DNA from 3 places in the Pseudarthrobacter sp. 01T43 genome. Region 3 is predicted to be linked to each of the others. Evidence: riboswitches for the same ligand, from Rfam matches in the RefSeq annotation. Region 3 holds a riboswitch; each other region holds the start of a gene.
The links. A riboswitch is a leader RNA that binds a small molecule or an ion and turns the genes downstream of it on or off. The one in region 3 is predicted to bind S-adenosylmethionine.
Positions count from the first base shown of each region.

Region 1: another riboswitch for S-adenosylmethionine. It lies ahead of AC1DIM_RS08000 (aminotransferase class V-fold PLP-dependent enzyme); the one in region 3 lies ahead of AC1DIM_RS13390 (DUF1737 domain-containing protein).
Region 2: another riboswitch for S-adenosylmethionine. It lies ahead of metX (homoserine O-acetyltransferase MetX); the one in region 3 lies ahead of AC1DIM_RS13390 (DUF1737 domain-containing protein).

Region 1 covers NZ_JBFTPV010000006.1:40,533-47,840, reverse strand. The annotation lists gene AC1DIM_RS08020 (DoxX family protein) at 231-764, shown strand; gene aroA (3-phosphoshikimate 1-carboxyvinyltransferase) at 771-2,162, shown strand; gene rsgA (ribosome small subunit-dependent GTPase A) at 2,146-3,261, shown strand; gene hisN (histidinol-phosphatase) at 3,316-4,128, shown strand; SAM riboswitch class IV at 4,288-4,401, shown strand; gene AC1DIM_RS08000 (aminotransferase class V-fold PLP-dependent enzyme) at 4,437-5,858, shown strand; gene AC1DIM_RS07995 (MFS transporter) at 5,868-7,199, opposite strand.
Region 2 covers NZ_JBFTPV010000008.1:169,398-176,705, forward strand. The annotation lists gene AC1DIM_RS10370 (DMT family transporter) at 155-1,120, opposite strand; gene AC1DIM_RS10375 (RNA-binding S4 domain-containing protein) at 1,153-1,386, shown strand; gene AC1DIM_RS10380 (alpha/beta hydrolase) at 1,483-2,133, opposite strand; gene AC1DIM_RS10385 (SGNH/GDSL hydrolase family protein) at 2,229-3,077, shown strand; gene AC1DIM_RS10390 (hypothetical protein) at 3,275-3,823, shown strand; gene metX (homoserine O-acetyltransferase MetX) at 3,901-5,016, opposite strand; SAM riboswitch class IV at 5,030-5,143, opposite strand; gene AC1DIM_RS10400 (bifunctional o-acetylhomoserine/o-acetylserine sulfhydrylase) at 5,227-6,588, opposite strand; gene AC1DIM_RS10405 (VOC family protein) at 6,796-7,308, shown strand, end outside.
Region 3 covers NZ_JBFTPV010000014.1:14,604-21,911, reverse strand. The annotation lists gene AC1DIM_RS13405 (LysR family transcriptional regulator ArgP) at 30-962, shown strand; gene AC1DIM_RS13400 (O-succinylhomoserine sulfhydrylase) at 925-2,133, opposite strand; gene AC1DIM_RS13395 (rhodanese-like domain-containing protein) at 2,134-2,544, opposite strand; gene AC1DIM_RS13390 (DUF1737 domain-containing protein) at 2,541-2,816, opposite strand; SAM riboswitch class IV at 2,830-2,944, opposite strand; gene AC1DIM_RS13385 (hypothetical protein) at 3,051-3,545, shown strand; gene opgC (OpgC domain-containing protein) at 3,661-6,132, shown strand; gene AC1DIM_RS13375 (acetyl-CoA C-acyltransferase) at 6,221-7,308, opposite strand, start outside.

The sequences.
Region 1 (7,308 bases), on a different contig from region 3:
TCTCCAGCCCGTCTGTCAGCAACCTCAAGGGCCACTCCGTTCTCTTCCAAGCCGACTTGAGATGGGCCAGTGCGCCCGGCAAAGTATTTGGCCAGCTAGACCTACTGCCGCCGGTGTTCGACGGACCTGCAATTCACAACCTCCGGTGGCGGGCAAATATTCCTCAAAAGTGCAAGACTAGAACGGACTCCGCCGCATTCGACGCGGTTCGTTCAGCCAGGAGGAAATTCATGTCCTTTGTCCGTACCCTCGCCCGGCCTATGCTGGCCTCCAGTTTCGTTTTCGCAGGACTGGACAAGCTGAAGAACGCCGATGACACCGCGCAGCAGCTCTCTCCGCTCCTGCAGAAGGCCGCCGCGTCGCTGCCGTTCCAGGCCGACGAGAAGATGCTGGCCCGCGTGATCGGCGGAACCCAGGTGGGTGCCGGCGTGCTGTTTGGCCTGGGCAAGTTCAGCCGACTCTCGGCCACGGTACTGACAGTCATTTCGCTCCTGAACACCTTTGTGGAGTGGCGCAGTGCCGATATCAGCACCAAGGAAGGCCGCCAAGCCCGCCGAAACCAGCTGTTGAAAAACGCTTCCCTCAGCGGCGGCGCCCTGCTGGCCTCGGTGGATACCGCCGGCAAGCCCGGCCTCGCCTGGCGTGCCGAGCACATTGCTGCCGACGCCCGGAAGACTGCTGCGGGGGCCCGGAAGACCACCGGCAAAAAGCTCCATGAGGCAGACAAGGCTGTGCGCCGCGCCGTGCACGCGACGGGGGCATAAGGCCGAATGACAGGCTCCACCCCGCCAGCATCCCCCGATTCCGACAACCTCATCCCGAACTGGCCTGCCCCGTTTGCCGCCCGTCCCATCAACGCCACGGTTACGGTGCCGGGTTCGAAATCGCTGACCAACAGGTTCCTGGTGCTGGCCGCGCTGGCTGACGGCCCGTCCCGCCTGCGCGCACCCCTGCATTCCCGCGACTCAGCCCTGATGATCGAGGCCCTCCGCCAGCTGGGAGCCACCGTCACGGAGGTGCCCGGGGACGGCGCGTTTGGGCCCGACCTTGAGGTCACGCCGCTCAGCCAGGATGCTGCGTCGGCACGCACGCACATCGATTGCGGCTTGGCCGGAACGGTGATGCGTTTTGTGCCGCCGCTGGCGGCGCTGCGGAGGGGTGCCAGCGTTTTCGACGGCGACCCCCACGCCCGGAAGCGCCCCATGGGCGCCATCATCGAGGCGCTGCAAGCGCTCGGCGTGGCCCTGACAACGGACGACGGCGGCGCCCCCTCCGCACTGCCGTTCACTGTTGAAGGCACCGGCGAAGTCCGCGGCGGCCACCTGGTCATTGATGCAAGCGGGTCATCGCAGTTCGTTTCGGCCCTCCTGCTGGTGGGTGCACGGTTCACCGAGGGACTCCATCTGGAGCACGCGGGCAATCCGGTGCCCAGCCTGGACCACATCAACATGACAGTGGCCGTGCTTCGCGGCGCCGGGGTGTCCGTGGACGATTCCAGGCCAAACCACTGGGTGGTGGAACCGGGTCCCATCCGTGCCCTTGACCAGCGCATCGAACAGGACCTCTCCAACGCCGGCCCCTTCCTGGCCGCGGCCCTGGCCTCCGGCGGGACAGTAAGGATCCCGGACTGGCCCGCCGAAACCACCCAGGTGGGTGACCAGTGGCGGACCATCCTCGCAGACATGGGCGCAGACGTCAGCCTGGCTGACGGCGTCCTGACCGTCACCGGCGGAGCCGAGATCAAGGGCGCGGAATTTGACGAGACCAGCGAGCTCGCCCCCACCGTGGCGGCTCTGTGCGCACTGGCCAGTAGCCCGTCGCGGCTGACCGGCATCGCCCACCTGCGCGGCCATGAAACTGACCGGCTGGCAGCGCTGGTCACCGAAATCAACCGCCTCGGCGGTGACGCGGAGGAGACCACCGACGGCCTGGTGATCCGCCCGGCCACGTTGCACGCTGGCGTCGTCCACAGCTACGCAGACCACCGAATGGCCACCGCGGGGGCCATCCTGGGCCTGGCAGTGCCGGGCATTGAAGTGCAGGACATCGGCACCACCGCCAAGACCATGCCGGAGTTCCCGCAGATGTGGGCGGACATGGTGGCCCAGGGCGCAGTCCCCGCCAACGGGACGGAAGGTTCCAGCGGTGGCCCGCAGCACTGATTCGTGGGACGAGTCCGACGTCCGGATCCGCCCCAGCAAAAAAGGCTCACGGCCCCGCACCAAGGACCGTCCCAGCCACGATGACGCCGTCACGGGCCGCATCATCACGGTGGACCGCGGCCGCTACACCGCCGTGGTGGGCGAGGACTCGGGCGACGAGCGGATCATCATCGCCGCGCGCGCCCGTGAACTGCGCCGCTCCCCCGTGGTGGCCGGCGATTTTGTGTCCCTCGTCGGAGACGTCTCCGGGGAACCCGACACCCTGGCGCGCCTGGTCCGGATCCAGGACCGCCGCACCCTGCTGCGCCGCAGCGCCGATGACACGGATCCCATCGAGCGCGCGGTGGTGGCCAACGCCGACCAGCTGGTGGTGGTGGTGGCCGCCGCCAACCCGGAGCCGCGCACCGGATTCATCGACCGCGCCCTGGTGGCGGCGTACGACGCCGGCATTGAGCCGCTGCTGCTGGTCACCAAGGCGGACGTCAAGGATCCGGCGGAACTGTTGTCCAATTACGAGCATCTGGACTTCCCGGTCATCATCAGCCGGACAGCCGATTCCGCCGCCTCGGGCATCGATGCGCGCTCCGATGACGGCCTGTCGGCCCGTCTGGACAGTGACGCTGTTTCCCAGCTCCGGGCCTACCTGGACGGCAAAGTCACCGTGATGCTGGGGCATTCCGGCGTGGGCAAGTCCACCATGGTCAACGCACTCACCGGCGCCGAACGGGCTACCGGCGGCGTGAACGCGGTGACGGGCCGCGGCCGCCACACCTCGTCGTCGGCCCTTGCCTTGAAACTGGCAGGCGCACCGGCCGGGAGCTGGATCATCGACACCCCGGGCATCCGCTCGTTCGGTTTGGCCCACGTGGACGCGGACCGGATCCTGCGGTCCTTCCCGGACCTGGAGCCGGGCACGGACGCCTGCGAGCGGGGCTGCAAACACAACTCCGCCGCCGTCAACTGCGGGCTGGACTCGTGGGTGGCCGAGGGGCATGCCGGCCCGACCGGCCCCGCCCGGCTTGCCTCACTGCGGCGGCTGCTCGGCACCGACCCGCGGCTGGAAGGCCAGGAAACCAAGGAACTGGGCAGCATCAGCTAGCGCCTGGGCGCCGAGGTCCCCAACCCGGCGGCCCTTAGACGGTAGTTTGTAACCATGATCCAACCCGCTTCGAGCTACAACGATGACCTCCGCCTGGCCCATGTGCTGGCTGATTCCGTGGATGACCAGACCATGAGCCGCTTCAAGGCCCTGGACCTGCACGTCGAGACCAAGCCCGACCTGACGCCGGTCACGGATGCGGACAAGTCGGCCGAAGAGGCCATCCGCGGCCAGCTGTCGCGCTCGCGTCCCCGGGACGCGGTCCTCGGCGAGGAATTCGGCAGCTCCGGCCACGGCTCCCGGCGCTGGATCATTGATCCGATCGACGGCACCAAGAACTTTGTCCGCGGCGTACCCGTGTGGGCCACCCTGATTGCCCTCGTGGACGAGGGCGAACCCGTGGTGGGCGTGGTCAGTGCACCCGCGCTGGGTAAACGCTGGTGGGCGGCGAAGGGTGCCGGCGCCTACATGGGCAAGTCCCTCGCGGCAGCAACGAGGCTGCGGGTCTCGAATGTGTCCAACCTCGCCGATGCGTCCCTGTCCTATTCCAGCCTGGGCGGCTGGAAGGAACGCGGCAACCTGGATGAGTTCCTGGGCCTCACCGAGGACGTTTGGCGCACCCGGGCGTACGGTGATTTCTGGTCCTACTGCATGGTGGCTGAAGGCTCCGTCGACATTGCCTGCGAGCCCGAGCTGAACCTCTACGACATGGCTGCCCTGGTTCCCATCGTGGTGGAAGCCGGCGGCCGTTTTACGTCGTTGGAAGGCCAGGACGGGCCCTTCGGTGGCAATGCGCTGGCCACCAACTCCATCCTGCACTCCGAGGTACTCAAGCGGCTGAACCCGGATCTGGACGACCTGCTTTAGGCCTCATGCTCCGAATATTTGACGGCGGGCGCCTCCACTGAAGGGCGCCCGCCGTCGTTTCTTCGACAAAACTCCTGTTTCCTCAAGCAGTCGTAATAAACGCCTTAACATTCCATGGGGCTTTTCCGTTGCCGCGGAGATGTCCTACGCTCTTTAACAGGTCACGAGTGCCAGCGCTAAACCCCGGTTTGCTGGCCGGCAACCCTCCATTCGCGGTGGGGTGCCCCGGGTGACGACCAGGCCGGTCCTCAATGGGCACGGCAAGCGCGGATTCCCGGCACCGGGAGTCCTTTTAAAGTGAGGTCTCCGTGACAACTGCCACCGTCTCCCCCGCCGTCCCCAACACCGCCGCCGCAGCTCTTTCCGGCGAACTTGCCGCCATCGCCGGACGCCCTCTGTCCGCCGTCACCGGCGCAGAAATCCAGGCTCCGCTGATCCAGGGCGGCCATATCCGCTACGCCAACCTCGACTACGGCGCCTCGGCCCCCGCCCTCTCCGTGGTCTCGGCCTACCTCAACGAGATCCTGCCGTTCTACGCCAGCGTCCACCGCGGCGCCGGCTACGCGTCACAGATCAGCACCTCCGTGTATGAGAACGCCAGGAACATCGTGCGGGACTTCGTGGGCGGCCGGCCGGATGACTCCGTGATCTTCACCCGCAACACCACCGATTCGCTGAACCTGCTGGCGGGTTGCCTGCCGCACACGGAGGGCCAGCCCTCCGGCGACGTCCTCTACCTTGACATCGAGCACCACGCCAACCTCCTGCCGTGGCAGGGTGTCCCGCACCGCAGCGTGGTGGCCGCTCCAACCATCACGGGGACCATCGCAGCCCTGCGCGCCGAACTTCAGCAGGGCCACGTCAGCCTGCTCGCTGTCACCGGAGCCTCCAACGTGACCGGCGAAATCCTCCCCATCCGTGCCCTCGCCGCGCTGGCCCACGAACACGGCGCCCGCATCGTGGTGGATGCCGCACAGCTCGCACCGCACCGGCGCATTAACATCAGCTCCGACGACGTCGACTACCTCGCCTTCTCCGGCCACAAGCTCTACGCACCGTTTGGCGCCGGCGTCCTGGTGGGGCGCACGGACTGGCTCGACGCCGGCACTCCGCACCTGGCGGGTGGCGGCGCCGTCCGTGAGGCAAAGCTCGACGCCGTCAGCTGGGCCACCGGCCCGGCCCGCCACGAGGGGGGCTCGCCCAACGTCCTGGGCGCCGCCACGCTGGCCCGCGCCACGCAGGTCATCGCTTCATTGGACCAGGAACGCTGGCACGCCCATGAGGCTGCCATCAGGTCCTATCTCGTGGAAGGGCTGCAGAAGATCGACGGTGTGACGGTCCACCAGATCTTCTCGGACACCGATCCCGGCACCGGCACCATCGGAGTAGTGAACTTCTCCGTGGCCGGTTACGACGCCGGATTGGTCGCCGCGTACCTTTCGGCAGAGCATGGCGTCGGCCTGCGGGACGGTCGCTTCTGCGCTCACCCGCTGCTCAAACGCCTCGGCCTCCCCTCCGGTTCGCTGCGCGCCAGCTTCGGCGTGGGGTCCCGGCTGGAGGACGCCGAACGGCTGCTCACCGGCCTCGAACAGCTGCGCCGCACGGGCCTGGGGTGGGACTACGTAGTGGATTCAGGCCGCTGGGTTCCGGCCAATGACGCCCGCACCTACCCGCATTGGGCACCGAACACGCCCGGCACCGCCGGGGCGGCTCCCTGCCTCGACGACTGAGCTCCTTGGCTAGGCCTGGGCGGTGGCGCCGTCTGTGGGCTTCACGACCCGGGCCGGGTTCCGGATGCCCAACGCTGAGACCGCGCCACCAATGACCAGGAGGATGCCGGTGGCGATCAGCACCCGATGGAATCCGTCCAGGTTGAGCTGCTTCCCGGCGATGAGCCCGACGAAGGCGATGCCAACCAGGCCCGATACACGGGCAACCGCGTTGTTTACTGCCGAGCCAATGCCGGACTGCTGCTCGGAGATCGAGCCCAGGATGGCCGCGGTAAGCGGTGCAACTGTTGCGGAGAGCCCCGCCCCAAAGAGGATGATTCCCGGCAGCAGTTGATTCCAGTAGTTGACGGGTAGTTGTGATGACACCATCAGGAAGTAGCCGAGGCCGGCACCGGCCGGGCCCAGCGCCATGAACCAGCGCGGGCCGTATCGGCCGGCGAGTGAACCGAACCATGACGACAGGAAGATACTCAGCAGGCTGACCGGCAGCAGGGCGACGGCGGCGAGTGTCGCCGAGTATCCGGCCACCTGCTGCAGGAAAAGCACGATGATGAATCCGCCGATGGAGAGCGCGGCATAGATGAACATGGTGGCCATGTTTCCCGCCGCAAAGTTTCTCACGGCGAAGAGACTCAGCGGCATGAGGGGCTGTTTCGCTGTTGCCTGCCGCCAGATGAACGCCGCGAAGCAGACGACTCCCAGGATCAGGGGCACCAGGATGCCCGGGCTTCCCCACCCTTGTGTGGCCTGTTCGATCAGGGCATAGACCGGTCCGGCCAGCCCCAGCACACACAGCACGGCCCCGGGATAATCGATGCCCACCCCTGCCTCGCGGACGTCGGAGGCGCGAAGCACAGCCAGGAGACATAAGGTCACCACAATCGGCACAACATTGATGCCAAACACCCATCTCCAGCCGACAGAATCCACCAGGACGCCGCCCACGAGCGGTCCGGCGATGAAGGCCACGGTGGTACCGGCGGTCCACTGGCCAATGGCCTTGGCCCGGGCGGCGCCGTCAAAGTGCGAGGTGATGAGCGCCAGCGAACTGGGCACGAGCAGAGCCCCGGCGATGCCCTGCAAGGCCCGGGAAATGATCAGCATTTCAGCGCTGGGGGCGAACGCGCACATCAGTGACGTCACCCCGAAACCGATCAGTCCGGTGCGGAGAATGAGGACCCGTCCGAGTACGTCAGAGAGCGAACCCGCAAGCAGGATGAGTGACCCGAGCGTGATCAGGTAGGCGTCCACGACCCATTGCTGGGTTGTCAGGCCGCCGCCCAGGTCACGGGATATGGCAGGTAGCGCCACGTTGATGACGCTGCTGTCCAAGAAGGACACCAAAGAGGCGAGAATCGAGATCCACAGGACGAGTCTCTGTGCACGTGTCGTCGGAGGAAAGCCCACTCCTCCAGTAAACACCGCCCGGGCAACTGCGGGCGGTTCACTG
Region 2 (7,308 bases), on a different contig from region 3:
GGCCGCTGGGTGCGGTCCGCGGTTATTTTGGCCCGGACGCACGGTTGTGCGATCCCGCTGGTGGCGGGGGGCAGACGAAGGAAGCAGGGTGCAGAACAAGGCGCAGAGGACTGCGTGTCCTAGCCTACCGGCCGCAGGGCCGTGGGGCGGCGCGCTACCGGCGGAATGCGCCGCGGGGCCAGGGAAGCGTGGCCACCAGGATCGCGGCGAGTGTCAGGATGGTGCCCAGCACGGTGGGCAGCGCCACCACGGAGCCGGGTGCGGGGACCACGACGTCAAGGATCAGGGAGCCCACCAACTGGCCGGCAATCATGCCCAGACCCGTGACCAGGACGCCCAGGCCGCGGACCAGCACGGCGGCCAGCCCAATGAAGATACAGCCCATGGGCCCGCCGAGGTAATACCACCACTCCCCCGGCAGCGGATTGCCCGCACCCGCGACAGCAACTTTTATGCCCCACACCACCCACAGGAGGATGCCGCCGGCGACGAAGTTCACCAGCGTCGCCGCGATGGGCGTGCCGTAGTGGAGGGTTGCGGTCCCGTTCATGGCTTGCTGGAAGCTCATCAGGAATCCCGCTGCCAGTGGAAGAATCAATGGCAGCAGCAGCAAGCCGACATCGGCGGCGTTGCCAAAGCGCGGGGACACTGCCCATGCCACGGCAATGATGGTCAGCACGCTCCCGACGATGCGGACTCCCGTGATGCCGCGCTTGCCGCCCGGGCCGATACCGAGCCGGTCCACGAGGAGTCCACTGAGGGTCTGCCCGGTGACGGTGGCCACGGTGAACAGGGCAACGCCCAGCAGGCCCACAGTGCTGGACTGGGCAAAGACGAAGAAGGCGCCCACGCCGCCGGCGAGGACGTAATACCGGGGAAAGCTGCGTTCCCGGAGGACAGGGACAATGCGGGCCAGCCCTGCCCGGCCCCGGGGCAGCAGCAGCGCGATGGCCGCAATCAGGATCAGACCCGTACTGAAGCTCACTACCGCTGCGGCGATGCCGTCGTTAAGCCGGACCCCAAGGGCACCGTTGATGCGGCCCTGGACAGGAATGGCCAGCCCTGCGCCGACTGCCAGTGGAAGGCCCGCGAGCAGCGGCAGCCGTGGGGTGTGGGTCATTGAATTCACCTTACGTCAGGCATCATTGCTTTATGAGCAACCAGGACATCGAAGAGATCCCTATCCGTGACAGCATGATCCGGCTTGGCCAGCTCCTGAAGCTCGCCAGCCTCGTGGAAGACGGTGTGGAAGCTGCCGAGCTCATCAAGAGCGGCCTCGTTAAGGTCAACGGCGAAATCGATGAACGGCGCGGCCGCCAGCTGCACAATGGCGACACCGTCACAGTGAACGGGCAGACCGTCAGGGTCGTTGCCCCGGAAGCCTGAAGAACGCGACACCCGACGCGCGGGCGGGGCGGCTGACCCCTGCGCGATGACAACGCGACCTGCGGCACCAAGCCGCCGGCCGCCGTCGTACGTTCCTTAGTTGTTCAGCACTTCGTGCGTCAGGAACTCGGAGACATGGCCGACTTCCTGCTGGTTGATGCCGTGCCACATCCCCGTATAAAGCACCTTGGTGAGCTTCACGTGACCCCTGACCCAGCCCATGGTGTACTCGATCTTGTCCGCGGTGATCACCGGGTCCTGCTGGTCGCGGCCCCAGAACAGCGGCACGGAGCCGTCCAGTTCGCCGTCCTTGAACGCGGGATCGCCGCTGGCGTTGACAACGAATCCTGAAAGCCCGACGACGGCGGCATAGTCCGCGGGCCGGTACCGGAGCAGCGTGGTTGCCATGGCCATTCCCATGGAAAAGCCGAGCAGCGTCACGGACGGGTGGCCGGCTTTGACTGAGTCGATCCAGTCCTGCACGTACTCAGCCGCCTGCTTCACGGCATCCAGGGAGTAGTCGATGGTGTCCGTCAGCGGGAACCACATGAATCCCGGCCCGGTGGGCAGCGGCGCCCTGAGCGAGGCAACAACAAATTCGTCGGGCAGCATGTCCGCCAGGCTCAGGAGGTCCTGTTCATTGGCCCCGTAGCCATGAAGCAGCACCAGCAGCGGCCGGCCGGAGCGCTGCTCCTCGGGCCGGGACCACATAACAACAGGGGCAGGAAATACTTCGGCGTCAGTCATGGTTTCCATTCTTACAGTTACCCAGCGGTAACTACCTACGGTCGCGTAGCTTGAGAACGAAAGGGCAGGATAGGACCGTGACTGACGCAAGAGCCATGCAGAACCATCCCACGGCAACACAAGCCCACCCTTGGAGCCGTTACGTAGCCATGGGCGACTCCTTTACCGAGGGCATCGGAGACCCGGAACCTTCAAGCCCCGGCGGGTTCCGCGGCTGGGCGGACCGGGTGGCAGAGGAACTGGGCCGCGGCCAGGATGATTTCGCCTATGCCAACCTGGCTGTCCGCGGGCGGCTCCTGCAGCAGATCGTGGACCAGCAGCTCGCAGCATGCCTGGCCCTCAAGCCGGACCTGGTCACTCTTTCCGCCGGCGGCAACGACCTGATCAGGCCCGGCGGTGACCCGGATGCCCTCGCTGAAAAACTCGACTCGGTGGTCCAGATCCTTTCGATGGGCGGCGCCACGGTGGTGCTGTTCAACGGCCCGGACACGGGTTCCTCGGTCCTTGGCCGGATCCGCAGCAAAGTGGCCATCTACAACGAGAACCTGCGCACCGTAGCCGCCCGCCACGACGCCGTCATCGCGGACATGTGGTCCCTGAAACAGCTCAACGACCCACAGATGTGGGACGTGGACCGACTCCACTTTTCGCCACTGGGCCACCACACCATCGCGGCCATGGTGCTCGATTCGCTCAACGTCAGCCACACGCTCGAACCCAGTACGCCGAAGCCTTTACCGCCGCGGACCTGGCGCGAAGCCCGCAGCGGAGACCTCGTGTGGGCCCGCGAATACTTCGTTCCATGGGTGGTCCGGCGGCTGCGTAACCGCTCCTCCGGCGACGGGATTACGGCAAAGCGCCCGACGCCGGGGCCTGTCTTCGGCCCGGGGGTTCCCTTGGGTTCCGGTGAAGGTCCGCTGGGCACCACCGAGGTCCGCCACTAGCCCCGGGCACCAACGCCCGCATGAGTTGTTCGGCTCGTCGGATCCGGCCCCGCTGCCAGGGCAACTGGTGGACGCGCCGTTGACACCGCAGGACATGTTTACGGCGCCTTCCCGGGATTCGGGCCGCCTGGGTGGGTTCGGGGACTGAGGCACCCCGGGGCTTAAGCTGGAAGGACACATAGGAGAGGCACTACACCGTGAACAGCTTGTTTTTCTGGATCATCATCCTGTCGTTTGTTGTACCGATGGCGATGCGGATGTACCGGAAGTCTGTCAACAAACGGAACCAGGGGCAGGGCTTCTCCGGAGGCTACCCGGGCCAGTATCCCGGTCAGTTTCCCGGGCCGCAGAGCCGGCAGCCCCGGGACGGCTACACGCAGCAGGATTACATGAGTGGCGGCTACCGCGAGATCATGAGCCCACAGCCCCTCCCGCCGGGCGAGCCTCTTCCGCCCATGCAGCCGATCCCCCCTGCGAATCAGCAGTTCCCCGGCCAGCAGTTCCCGCCGTACGGCCAGTCCCAGGATTATGGACAGCCACAGCAACATGGGCAGCCCCAGTATGGCCAGCCAGGACAGCCCCCGGAAGCCCCAAAGGCTCCGGCTGCCCCCGGGACTCCGCCGCCGCCGTCGGCCCCGCAGGGCTACCGCGCACGTAAGCTCGCCGAACTGGACCAGCAGTACAGCAATGGCGAGCTGGCCATGGAGGAGTACATGAAGCGCCGCGCGGACATCATGAACGGCTGAACAGTCACACCCGGAACCAGACCACCCCGAACATTACATGCAGACCAAGAACACCCTGGCCAACACACGTATCGGCGCTAGACCAGGAATGCGCTCCGCAGTTGGCTGCCGAGCTGCCCGATCTCGGTCAGGAAACCGTCGTGGCCGATCGGGGCCTCGATGACGTGCACGCCAACGTCCCCCGGCAGCGCGGCAGCGAGCTCGCGGGACTGGGACGGGAAGTAGAGCCGGTCGCTGTCCACGGCGGCCACAAAGAACTTGGCGGTGGCGCGTCCAAGGGCCTCGTCAAGGGATCCCCGGCCCCGCGTGACATCGTGGCTCATCAAGGCATCGGTGATCGCGATGTAACTGTTGGCGTCGAACCGGCTGACCAGCTTTTTGCCCTGGTGGTCCAAGTAGCTTTCCACCTGGTAGCGGCCGCGCTCCCCCAGCGCCGCGGCCTTGAACGGCGATTCGGGGACCTGCGCTGAACGTCCGAACCGGCCGTCGAATTCCGCCGCGGAGCGGTAGGTGATGTGCGCGATGCGCCTGGCCAGGGCGAGGCCGTCCTCGGGCAGCGGTCCGCCGTAATAGTCGCCGTCGTTGAAGTTGGCGTCTTGCCGGATGGCGAGGGTCTGGGCCTGCGCGAAGGCGATTTGTTCGGCCGTGCTCGCGGCCCCCACGGAAATGACTGCGCAGCGCTGCACCCGCTCCGGAAAAGTGACCGCCCACTCCAGGGCCCGCGCCCCTCCCATGGAGCCGCCCAGCACGGCAAACCAGCTGCGGATGCCCAGCTGGTCCGCCAGCCGCGCCTCGGCCGCCGTTGTGTCGCGCAGGGTTACCAATGGAAACCGGGACCCCCACGGCTTTCCGTCCGGAGCTTCCGACGACGGTCCGGTGGAGCCGTAGCAGCCGCCCACAATGTTGATGGAAACCACAAAGAAGCGCTCCGTGTCCACCGGCGCGCCGGGTCCGGCCAGCTGCTCCCACCAGCCGGGCTCGTCGCTGTCGCCGCGCGTCACGTGTGTGCTGCCGGTGAGGGCATGTTCAATCAGGACAGCGTTGGAGCCGTCCGCGTTCAGGGTTCCCCACGTTTCATACGCCAACGTGACGTCCGGCAGGTAGCCGCCGGCTTCGAGTTCCAGGCCCCCGATGGTGGCATAGCGGACCACGCCGTTTCCGGGGGCTGCCGTTCGGGAGATGGTGATCGTCATGGAAAGGACCTCTTCTACGCGCTTGCCGCCGTCATTTGACCGGCCGGCCAGGTCCTCACCCGGGGCACCCCACCACGGAAGAGGGTTGCCGGCCAGCAAGCCGGGGCTGTCGCTGGCACTCATGACCTGGTTCGAGTGTACGAAACAGCCCCGGCTTATGGCTAAGCGTGTGACCGGTTATGACTTCACGGAATTGACTCGCGAGGTGGCTTACTGCTGGCTATCCGCTGTGTCCTGTCCTGCCCCGGTGGCCTGTTCCGCGCTTTTAGCTGCCCGGAAGCCGGCTTCGAGGTCGGCGATGATGTCATCGATGTGCTCGATACCCACGGAAAGACGGACCAGCCCCGGCGTCACGCCGGCGATGGCCTGCTGCTCGGCCGAGAGCTGGCTGTGCGTGGTGGAGGCCGGGTGGATGACCAGTGACCGGACGTCCCCGATGTTGGCCACGTGGGAATGGAGCTCCAGGGCGTCCACGAAGCGCTTGCCTGCCTCGGCGCCGCCGGCAAGGTTGAATCCGACTACCGCGCCGGTGCCCTTGGGTCCGTATTTGAGTCCCCGCTGGTACCACGGGCTGGACGGCAGGCCCGCATAGGCGACCGATTCGACGTCGTCCCGCGCTTCAAGCCACCGCGCCACTTCGACGGCGTTCGCCACGTGCCGTTCCACTCTGAGGCTCAGTGTCTCCAGCCCCTGGGCAATCAGGAAGGCGTTGAACGGGGACACTGCGGAGCCAAGATCGCGAAGCAGCTGGACGCGGGCCTTCAGAATGTAGGAGAGGTTGGCGCCGAGGGCTCCGTCCTTGCCAAGATCCCGGGCGTAGACCAGGCCGTTGTACGTGGGGTCCGGGGTATTGAAGCCGGGGAACCGCTCAGGGTCCTTGCCGAAGTCGAAATTGCCCGAGTCCACGATCACGCCGGCGATGGCCGAGCCGTGGCCGCCCAGGTACTTGGTGGCGGAGTGGACCACAATGTCCGCGCCCCATTCGAGCGGGCGGATCAGGTAGGGCGTGGACAGCGTGTTGTCCACGATCAGCGGCACCCCGGCGGCGTGCGCGGCCTGCGAGACGCCTTCGATGTCCAGGACGTCCTGGCGCGGGTTGGAGACGACCTCGCCGAAGAAGAGCTTGGTGTTGGGCTGGACGGCGTCCCGCCACTGGTCCAGGTTGTCCGGGTCCGCCACAAACGTGACGGAGATACCGAACTTCTTCAGCGTGTGCGCCAGCAGGTTGTAGGTGCCTCCGTAGAGGCTCGGGCTGGCCACCACATGGTCACCGGCTTCGGCGATGTTCAGGATGGCAAAGGTTTCAGCTGCCTGTCCTGAACTCAGCAGCAGGGCCCCGAGCCCGCCCTCCAGGCTGGCAATGCGCTGTTCCACGGCGTCCTGCGTGGGGTTGCCAATGCGGGTATAGATCGGCGCGAGTTCTGCGAGGGCGAACCGGTTGGCGGCGCTTTCCGCGCTGGGGAAGACGAACGACGTCGTCTGGTAGATCGGCAGTGCGCGGGCGCCGGTGGCGCTATCCGGCTCCTGTCCAGCGTGGATCTGGCGGGTTTCGAAAGACCATCCGTTCGACATTCAGAACTCCTTTGACGACGAGGTGTGGCACTGCACATGTGCGTTCAGTCTAGGAAGGCTTCCTGACTGGGAACAGGATTATGACGAAGGTGGTCGGCAAGGGCGTTTTCGGCCTCGATGGGCACGATTCACCTCCGGCAACGAAACAAAAACCGGGTAAGGCAACCCTTAGCTGAGAGGGGCATCACAAAGTGCCAAGATGATGGCATGCGCATGGATCACGTCTCTTACGCCTGTGAACAAGATGGCCTCGCTGCCACCACCGAACGTATTTCGTCTGCCCTCGGCGTTGAAGCCGTGAAGGGTGGAGTGCATCCCCGTTTCGGAACCCGAAACATGATCATTCCCCTCGCCGGCCACAAGTACCTGGAAGTTGTGGAGGTCCTGAACCACCCCGCCTCGGACAAGGCTCCCTTTGGGCAGGCTGTCCGGGCCCGCTCCGAAGCCGGCGGCGGCTGGATGGGCTGGTGTGTCGAAGTGGAGGACCTCGCCCCCTTCGAACACCGCCTGGGCCGCGCCGCCGTCAACGGAAACCGAAAGTTCCCCGACGGCCGCGAGCTGGTCTGGAAGCAGATCGGCATTCTGGGCCTCATTGCGGACCCGCAGGTTCCCTACATGCTTAAGTGGGAAGGCGACCCCGCCCTCCACCCGTCCAACGCCTACGAAAGCAACGTCAAGATGAGCTGCCTGACTATTGCGGGTTCCGCAGAGCGCGTGACG
Region 3 (7,308 bases):
AACATTCTTACTTATCTTAAGGAAAGCTAATGAAGGCATTCCAGCTGGAGCAGCTCCGAACCTTCGCCACAGTGGTGGAAGAGGGCACCCTGGAAGCGGCCGCCCGCAGCCTGTACGTCACGCCGTCGGCCATTTCGCAGCGGGTAAAGGCGATGGAGGATGCGGCCGGTCAGATCCTGTTGCAGCGCACCAGCCCGGTCCGGCCGACCACCGCCGGCGAGGCAGTCCTGCGGTTCGCCCTGCAGGTCAGGCAGCTGGAGTGGGACGCGCGCCAGGAGCTGGGCGGTGGCCATAGCGCACCGAGCGCACCCATCCCGCTGGTGGTGAACGCCGACTCACTCTCCACCTGGTTCCTGCCGGCGCTGGCAGGCCTGCCGGCGGACCTCGGCGCCTGTTTTGAACTGCGGCGGGAGGATGAGCAGCATTCCACCCGGCAGTTGCGCACCGGCGCTGTGATGGCTGCCGTGACAGCCACGCCGGAGCCGGTTCCGGGCTGCAGTGTGGAGCCGCTGGGTTCACTGCGGTACCGGGCGGTGGCCAGCCCGGGTTATGTGCGGCACTGGTGGCCGGACGGCCCGGAACTGCTGGCGGGCAGCCAGTCACCGGTGGTGGACTTCGACCGCAAGGACGATTTGCAGGCAGGATTCTTCCGCACGCTGACGGGCACAGAGCTGGCGGCACCACGGCACTATGTGCCGTCGTCGGCCGAATTTGCACAGGCCATCCGGCTGGGACTGGGCTGGGGGCTCCTGCCTGAGCAGCAGTGCCTGGCCGACCTCAGAAGCGGGGACCTCGTGGAACTGGCACCAGGAAACCCGGTTGATGTGTCCCTGTACTGGCAGCGCTGGAAGATCGAATCCCCGGCGCTCAACCAGCTGACCGCGGCGGTGCGGCAGGCGGCGGCCAGCCAGCTCCGCCCCGCCGTCAGACCTGCTTCAGTGCCTGTTCGAGGTCGCCGATGAGGTCGTCCACGTCTTCGAGCCCAACAGACAGGCGCACCACGCCGTCGCTGAGCCCGATCGCCGCGCGTCCTTCCGGCCCCATGGCCCGATGGGTGGTGGTGGCCGGATGGGTGATGAGGGACTTCGCATCGCCCAGGTTGTTGGAGATGTCGATGATCCGCAGCGCATCCAGGAGCGCAAAGGCGGCCTCCTTGGCGGAGCGGCCGCCGCTCGCTGCAAGTTCCAGCGTGAGGACCGTGCCGCCGGCCTTCATCTGCTTGGCGGCGAGTTCGTACTGCGGATGTGACGGAAGCAGCGGGTACTTGACCCAGCTGACGGCCGGTTGCTGCTCGAGCCATTCAGCGAGCCGCAGCGCCGATGCGGACGAGTGGTTCACGCGCAGGGCCATGGTCTCGAGGCCCTTCGTGAGGACCCAGGCGTTGAAGGAGGACAGCGCCGGTCCGGTGTGGCGCATGAGCTGCTTGACCGGGCCGTCGATGAATTCCTTGGTGCCCAGGATGGCTCCGCCCATCACCCTGCCCTGGCCGTCGATGTGCTTGGTGCCCGAGTACACAATCACGTCCGCGCCGAACTGCCCGCAGCGCTGCAGCAGGGGAGTGGCAAAAACATTGTCCACGACCACCGTGGCGCCCGCTGAGTGCGCCAGTTCGCTGACCGCGGCGATGTCCACAATTTCCTGCATCGGGTTGGACGGCGATTCGAAAAACACGGCGGTGGTGGGCTCTGACAGGGCTCCGCGCCACTGGTCCAGGTCCGGGCCGTCCACAAATACCGTCTCTACGCCCCAGCGGGGAAGGATTTCGTTCAGGATCACAAAGCAGGAGCCGAACAGTGAACGTGCGGCAACCACCCGGTCACCGGCACCCAGCAGGGCACCCACGGCGGTGAAAACCGCTGACATGCCCGACGCCGTCGCGAAGCACGCCTCGGTGCCTTCGAGCAGTCGAAGGCGTTCCTGGAAGGTGGCCACCGTCGGGTTGCCGTAGCGGGAGTAAACAAACCGTACGTCCTCGCCGGTGAATGCGCGCTCCGCGGCGGCAGCCGACTCGTAGACGAAGCCCGAGTTCAGGAAGATGGGCTCCGTGGTTTCCTGGAACTGCGTGCGGTCGAGGCCGCCGCGGACGGCCTGGGTGTCGGGGCTCCAGCCGGCAGCTTCTTCGTTGAATGTCACTTATTTGCTTCCAAGGTTGGTGGGCAGGCCGCGGTTCTTCCAACCGTTGACCGTCCGCTCGCCGTACCGGTCCGGCTCCCCTTCGAAGCCTTCCAGGACGTTGTAGGAAGTAAAGCCGGCCTGGGTCGCTGCAGTGGCGGCGGCGATGGAGCGCTGGCCTGAGCGGCAGATGAAAACCAGTTCGGTGTCGCTGTCCTCCGGGGCCTGCACTGTGAGGTGGGTGATGAAATCCGGGTTCGGAATGCCGCCCGGGAACGTCCAGGGAATGAACAGGGGATCGTTGTCCGTAGCCTTAGTGTCCGGGATGCCGATGTGCGCCCATTCGCCTTCGGTGCGGACATCCACCAGGATGGCGCCCTGCTCCAGCTTGGTCCAGGCTTCCTGCGGCGTGAGGTCTCCGGCGTAGCTCATGCGTGGCCCTCGCCGTCGAACTCGAGGTCGCCCGTGGATTCGAGATCTTCCACGGCGGTGGCGACGGCGGCATCCGCGCTGGCGATGGCCGCCGGCAGGATGAGCGCCTGGGCAACGATCACGGCGGTGCCGTTGAACGTGGCGGCCGGGCTGCCGTGCAGGACATAGCCCTCGGCCAGTGCGGCGGAAATCCGCTCACAGAAAGTGCGGTCGTCCGGCCCGGTGATAAGCCGGTACGCCAGTTTTTCTTCAGGGACAGGTGCGTCAGACACGACGGATCTCCTTCTTTCACGCTTGCAGCTCGAATGGGTCGATATGCCGAGTATTCACCTGAGGCACCCCGCCGCGATAGGAGGGTTGCCGACCGGCCAGTCAGGGCTTGGCGCCGGTTCTCATTACTCCCCAAAAACGTAACACCCGCCCCGCCCCGCCGCACGGCCGCCGTCGTCATGTTCCGTAACCAACCCGTGCTTCCGCGGGCAGCAACCGGACAGGACAATCGGACCATGGTGGTAGACCGGGGGACGCGGCTGACCGGGACGTGGCGGCGCCTCGTCACCGTGGTGCTGTGTGCTGCGTTCATGATGGTGGCCCTCACGAGTTGCCGGAACCTCGCCGCACCGCCGCCGTGCATGCCGCCCGCGTTCACGGTGACGCCGTCGGAAGCAAAACCCGGCGCCGAAGTCACTGTCAGCGCCTCCGACACCGTCTGCACTGCCCGCTACGGTCAGAATGCGCAGGTATATGTGGAACTGCTGGATGCGTACGGCACCTCCGTGCTGGAAGAACTTGCCCCCATGAACGACGACGGCGGTTTCACTTTGGTGTTCACCGTCCCGGCGGGCATGTCCCCGGGGAAAGCCGCCGTCACCGCGTACCCGTACAACGTGGACTGGTGCGATGACACCGGAGTCAACAACCGGGCGGATGCGGGACCGCGGACCCTGACGCAGGTTTCCTGCGCCCAGCGCCTGGTGCCGCTGGTGATCCTGGCCGGCTGACCCGGACGGCCGCGCAGGTGGGTGGCCGGGATGGGGCTGCCAGGACCGATAGAGTTTTCGCGGGGGCACGGCCGCCATCACTGAGAAGCCGTCCTGGGGGAGGGTCCACACCAGCATGCCAGTAGCCACCGGAGTACGTCGCGTCCTGCCAGGGGTCAGAGGCGGGCTCCTCAGCCCGCTTCCGGCAGCCCTCCTTGCGGCCCTGCTTCTCCTGTTTGCGGTCCTGCCTGCGGGTGCCGGCCATGCGGCCGAGCCTGAGCCCCAGCAGGGCAAGCCCCTGCTGGGGGCGGTCCTGGAGTGGGACGAGGACTCGGCCCAGGGTTTTGCCGAACGGCTCGGGGCTGCACCGGCGCTGTTGGGCCACGAAATCTCGCTGCCCGTCCGGCCCGGTGAGGAACGGGACATCCGCGAGTACCTGGGCCAGGCCGCCGGCCAAGGTTCCCACACCATGCTCACCGTGCGGCCCACCGTGGCACTGGACCAGGTGGACTCGGCGGCGGCCAAAGCCTTCGCGGCCAAGGTGGGGGAACTGGCTGCTTCCTTCAAAGGCACCATCCTGATCCGCTTCGCCCCGGACATGAACTCCAGCTGGGTGGACTGGGGACAGCAGCCGGACGCCTACAAGGCAGCGTTCCGGAACGTTGCCGCAGAGTTTAAAACCACGGACGACGCCGGCACCGTGATGGTGTGGCAGCCCTACCTTGGGCGGGACTACCCGTTCGGGCGGCAGCGGAACTCTCCGGCCGCAGGGACGGCGGGCTTCGCACTGCTGGACACCAACGGCGATGGGCGCTGGGACAGGTCAGATGCCGCCTACGCGCCGTACTATCCAGGCGATGATGTTGTGGAATGGGTGGGGCTGACGGCCTATCACGACGACACCGGCGGCAACTCCGCCGTCAATACCGTCCCGGCTGATGGCGAGTTGCCCGCGATGCTGACCCAGTCAGGCAACGAGGATTTCTACGCCGCCTACGCCGCCGGGCGAAACAAACCGATGCTCCTCCAGACGGCCGCTTACTACAGCACCGCCGCGGGGGGCGCCGCGGAAACTGAGATCAAGTCGCCCTGGTGGGACCAAACCCTGGCCGCCGCCACGTCCGCGGAGTTCTCGCGGATCGCCGCCGTCGTCTGGGACGAACGGACCAGCACCCGGGATACCGGGGTCGTCAGCATTGACTGGCGGCTGACCGGCAATGACACCATTGCCCGGGCTGCCGGTAAGAGACTGGCTGAAGCCGGCCTCACCACCGGGCCGGTGACGGCCGTCAGCGGGGGCCAGCAGGCCACGCACGCCAACTCCCTGTCCGGGGCGGCGGCCTGGAGCGTAGCCGCGGCCATGATCATTCTGCTGGTTGCACTGTGGCAACTGCCGCGGCGCGTCGGGGCGGTGGCCGGCTGGGGCTATGGCCTGCCTTCCAAACGGGATTCCCGCGTGGACCTCCTGCGCGGGCTGGCCATTGTTTTTGTGGTGGTCAACCACCTGGGCATGTCATCGCTGTTTCAGCTGCTTACCCAGGAAGCCGTGGGGTTCGTATCCGGCGCGGAACTGTTCGTGCTGTTTTCCGGACTGGTGGTGGGAATGGTCTACGGCCCCAGGGTCAAGGACGATTTCGGCAAGGTGGTGGATCTGACGTCCCGCAGGGCGGGCAAGCTGTACGGGACAGCCCTGGCCGTCCTGGTGGGAGTCTTCCTGCTCTCGCTGCTGCCGTTCTTCCAGACCGATGCGCTGACCACATACGTGGACCAGGGTACCGGGGGTGCCGGGCATAACGCCGTCGGCCGTACCTACGACCTGTACGCCGGGATGGAAACCCTCCTGCAGTTCCCGGTCCCCGCCCAGGTCCTGCCCGCCATCATCCTCCTGCAGTTCGGGCCCTGGCAGTTCAACGTGATGGGCCTCTACGTGGTGCTGCTGCTCGCCAGCCCGCTGATCCTCGCGGCGCTTAACCGTGGCAAGGCGCTGTGGGTGCTGGCCGCGACGCTGGGTCTCTACGCGGTGGGCGCGGCCACCCGGTTCAGGCTGCTGCCGTCCCAGTTCGAGGACTCCTTCCCGCTGCTGGTGTGGCAGGTGCTCTTTGTCCTCGGCCTGGTGGCAGGCTTCCACCGGCACCGGATCCTTGCCTGGCTGTCGGCGCATCACTGGGTGGTGGCCGCATGCACGGTGCTGACGGCCGTTTTTGCGTTACTGTCCTGGTGCAACCCCTATCTGGCCAACGGGTACGACGTTCGCCTGGCCGTCATCCCGGACGCGGCCTACCGGGTCATGTACGACACCTTTTTTGCCCGCACCTACCTGGATCCCGGGCGCCTGCTCAACGTCCTGGTCCTGGTGGTGGCCGCCTACGCGTTCCTGACCGCCTACTGGAAGCCGGTGGAACGCGCCGTGGGTTGGTTCCTGATCCCGCTGGGGCAGGCCACGCTGTACGTCTTCATCCTGCACGTGGTGCTCATCGCCGTGATCGCCAACATCCCGGTCCTGCGGCAGGGAGACATCATGATCAACACTGCCGCCTACGCGGCGGTTCTGGGCCTGTTGTGGCTGATGGTGAAAAAGCGGGTCCTGTTCGGGATCATCCCCACCTGACCTTACCTGACCTGACCTGACGTGACCTGACCTGACCTGACCTGACCTGACGTGACCTGACCTGACCCGATCCGCTCACGGGTCCGCGTCAGGCCTTGAGGATCAGGGCCTCGCCCTGGCCGCCGCCGCCGCACAGCGCCACCACGCCGGTGCCCCCGCCACGGCGTTTTAGCGCCAGCGCCTGGTGCAGCACCAGGCGCGCCCCGGAGGCGCCCACCGGATGCCCCAAGGCGATGGCGCCGCCGTCGGCGTTGATCTCTGCGGCGTCGATTTCCAGGTCCTTGGCGGACTGCAGCACCACCGAGGCGAAGGCTTCGTTGACCTCGATGAGGTCCAGCTCCCCCACGGTCAGCCCCTCCAGTTTCAGGGCACGCTCAATGGCGCGTGACGGCTGGGAGTGCAGGGAACCGTCAGGTCCGGCGGTCTGGCCGTGGCTGCCGATCTCCGCGATCCAACTGAGTCCGGCCGCCTCCGCGGCGGCCTTGCTGGCCACCACCAGGGCGGCCGCGCCATCGGAGAGCGGCGAGGAGGACCCCGCGGTGATGGTGGCTGAGTCCGCCGTGGAGAAGGCGGGCTTCAGCGCGGCAAGGGCCTCCGGCGTCGTACCTGCCCGGATCCCCTCGTCAGCATCAATCACGACGGCGGGGCCACGGCGTTGCGGCACCTCCACCGGAGCGATCTCTTCTGCCAGGATGCCGGCCGCCCGGGCGGCTTCCGCCCGCTGGTGGGAGCGGGCGGCGACAGCGTCCTGGTCCTGCCGGCTGATGCCCAGGCGTGCGTTCCCGGCGTCAGTGGCGGAACCCATCAGCTCACCGGAGCGTGGATCCTGCAGGCCGTCGAAATTCAACGAATCCAGCAGCGCCGCGTCGCCGATTGCAACGCCGGCGCGGAGCCTGGGCAGCAGGTGCGGGGCGTTCGTCATCGATTCCTGGCCCGCGGCCACGATGAAGTCGGCCTCACCGGCGCGGATCATCCGGGCGGCGTCGATCACGGCGGTCAGTCCGGACAGGCACAGTTTGTTGATGGTCACGGTGGGCACGTCCCAGCCGATTCCGGCAGCGAGGCTGGCCTGCCGCGCGGGTCCCTGGCCGGCGCCGGCCTGGATGACCTGGCCCACGATCACGGCCTGGATCTGTTCCGGGGCCACTCCGGTCCGGGCCAGGGCGTTGCGGATGG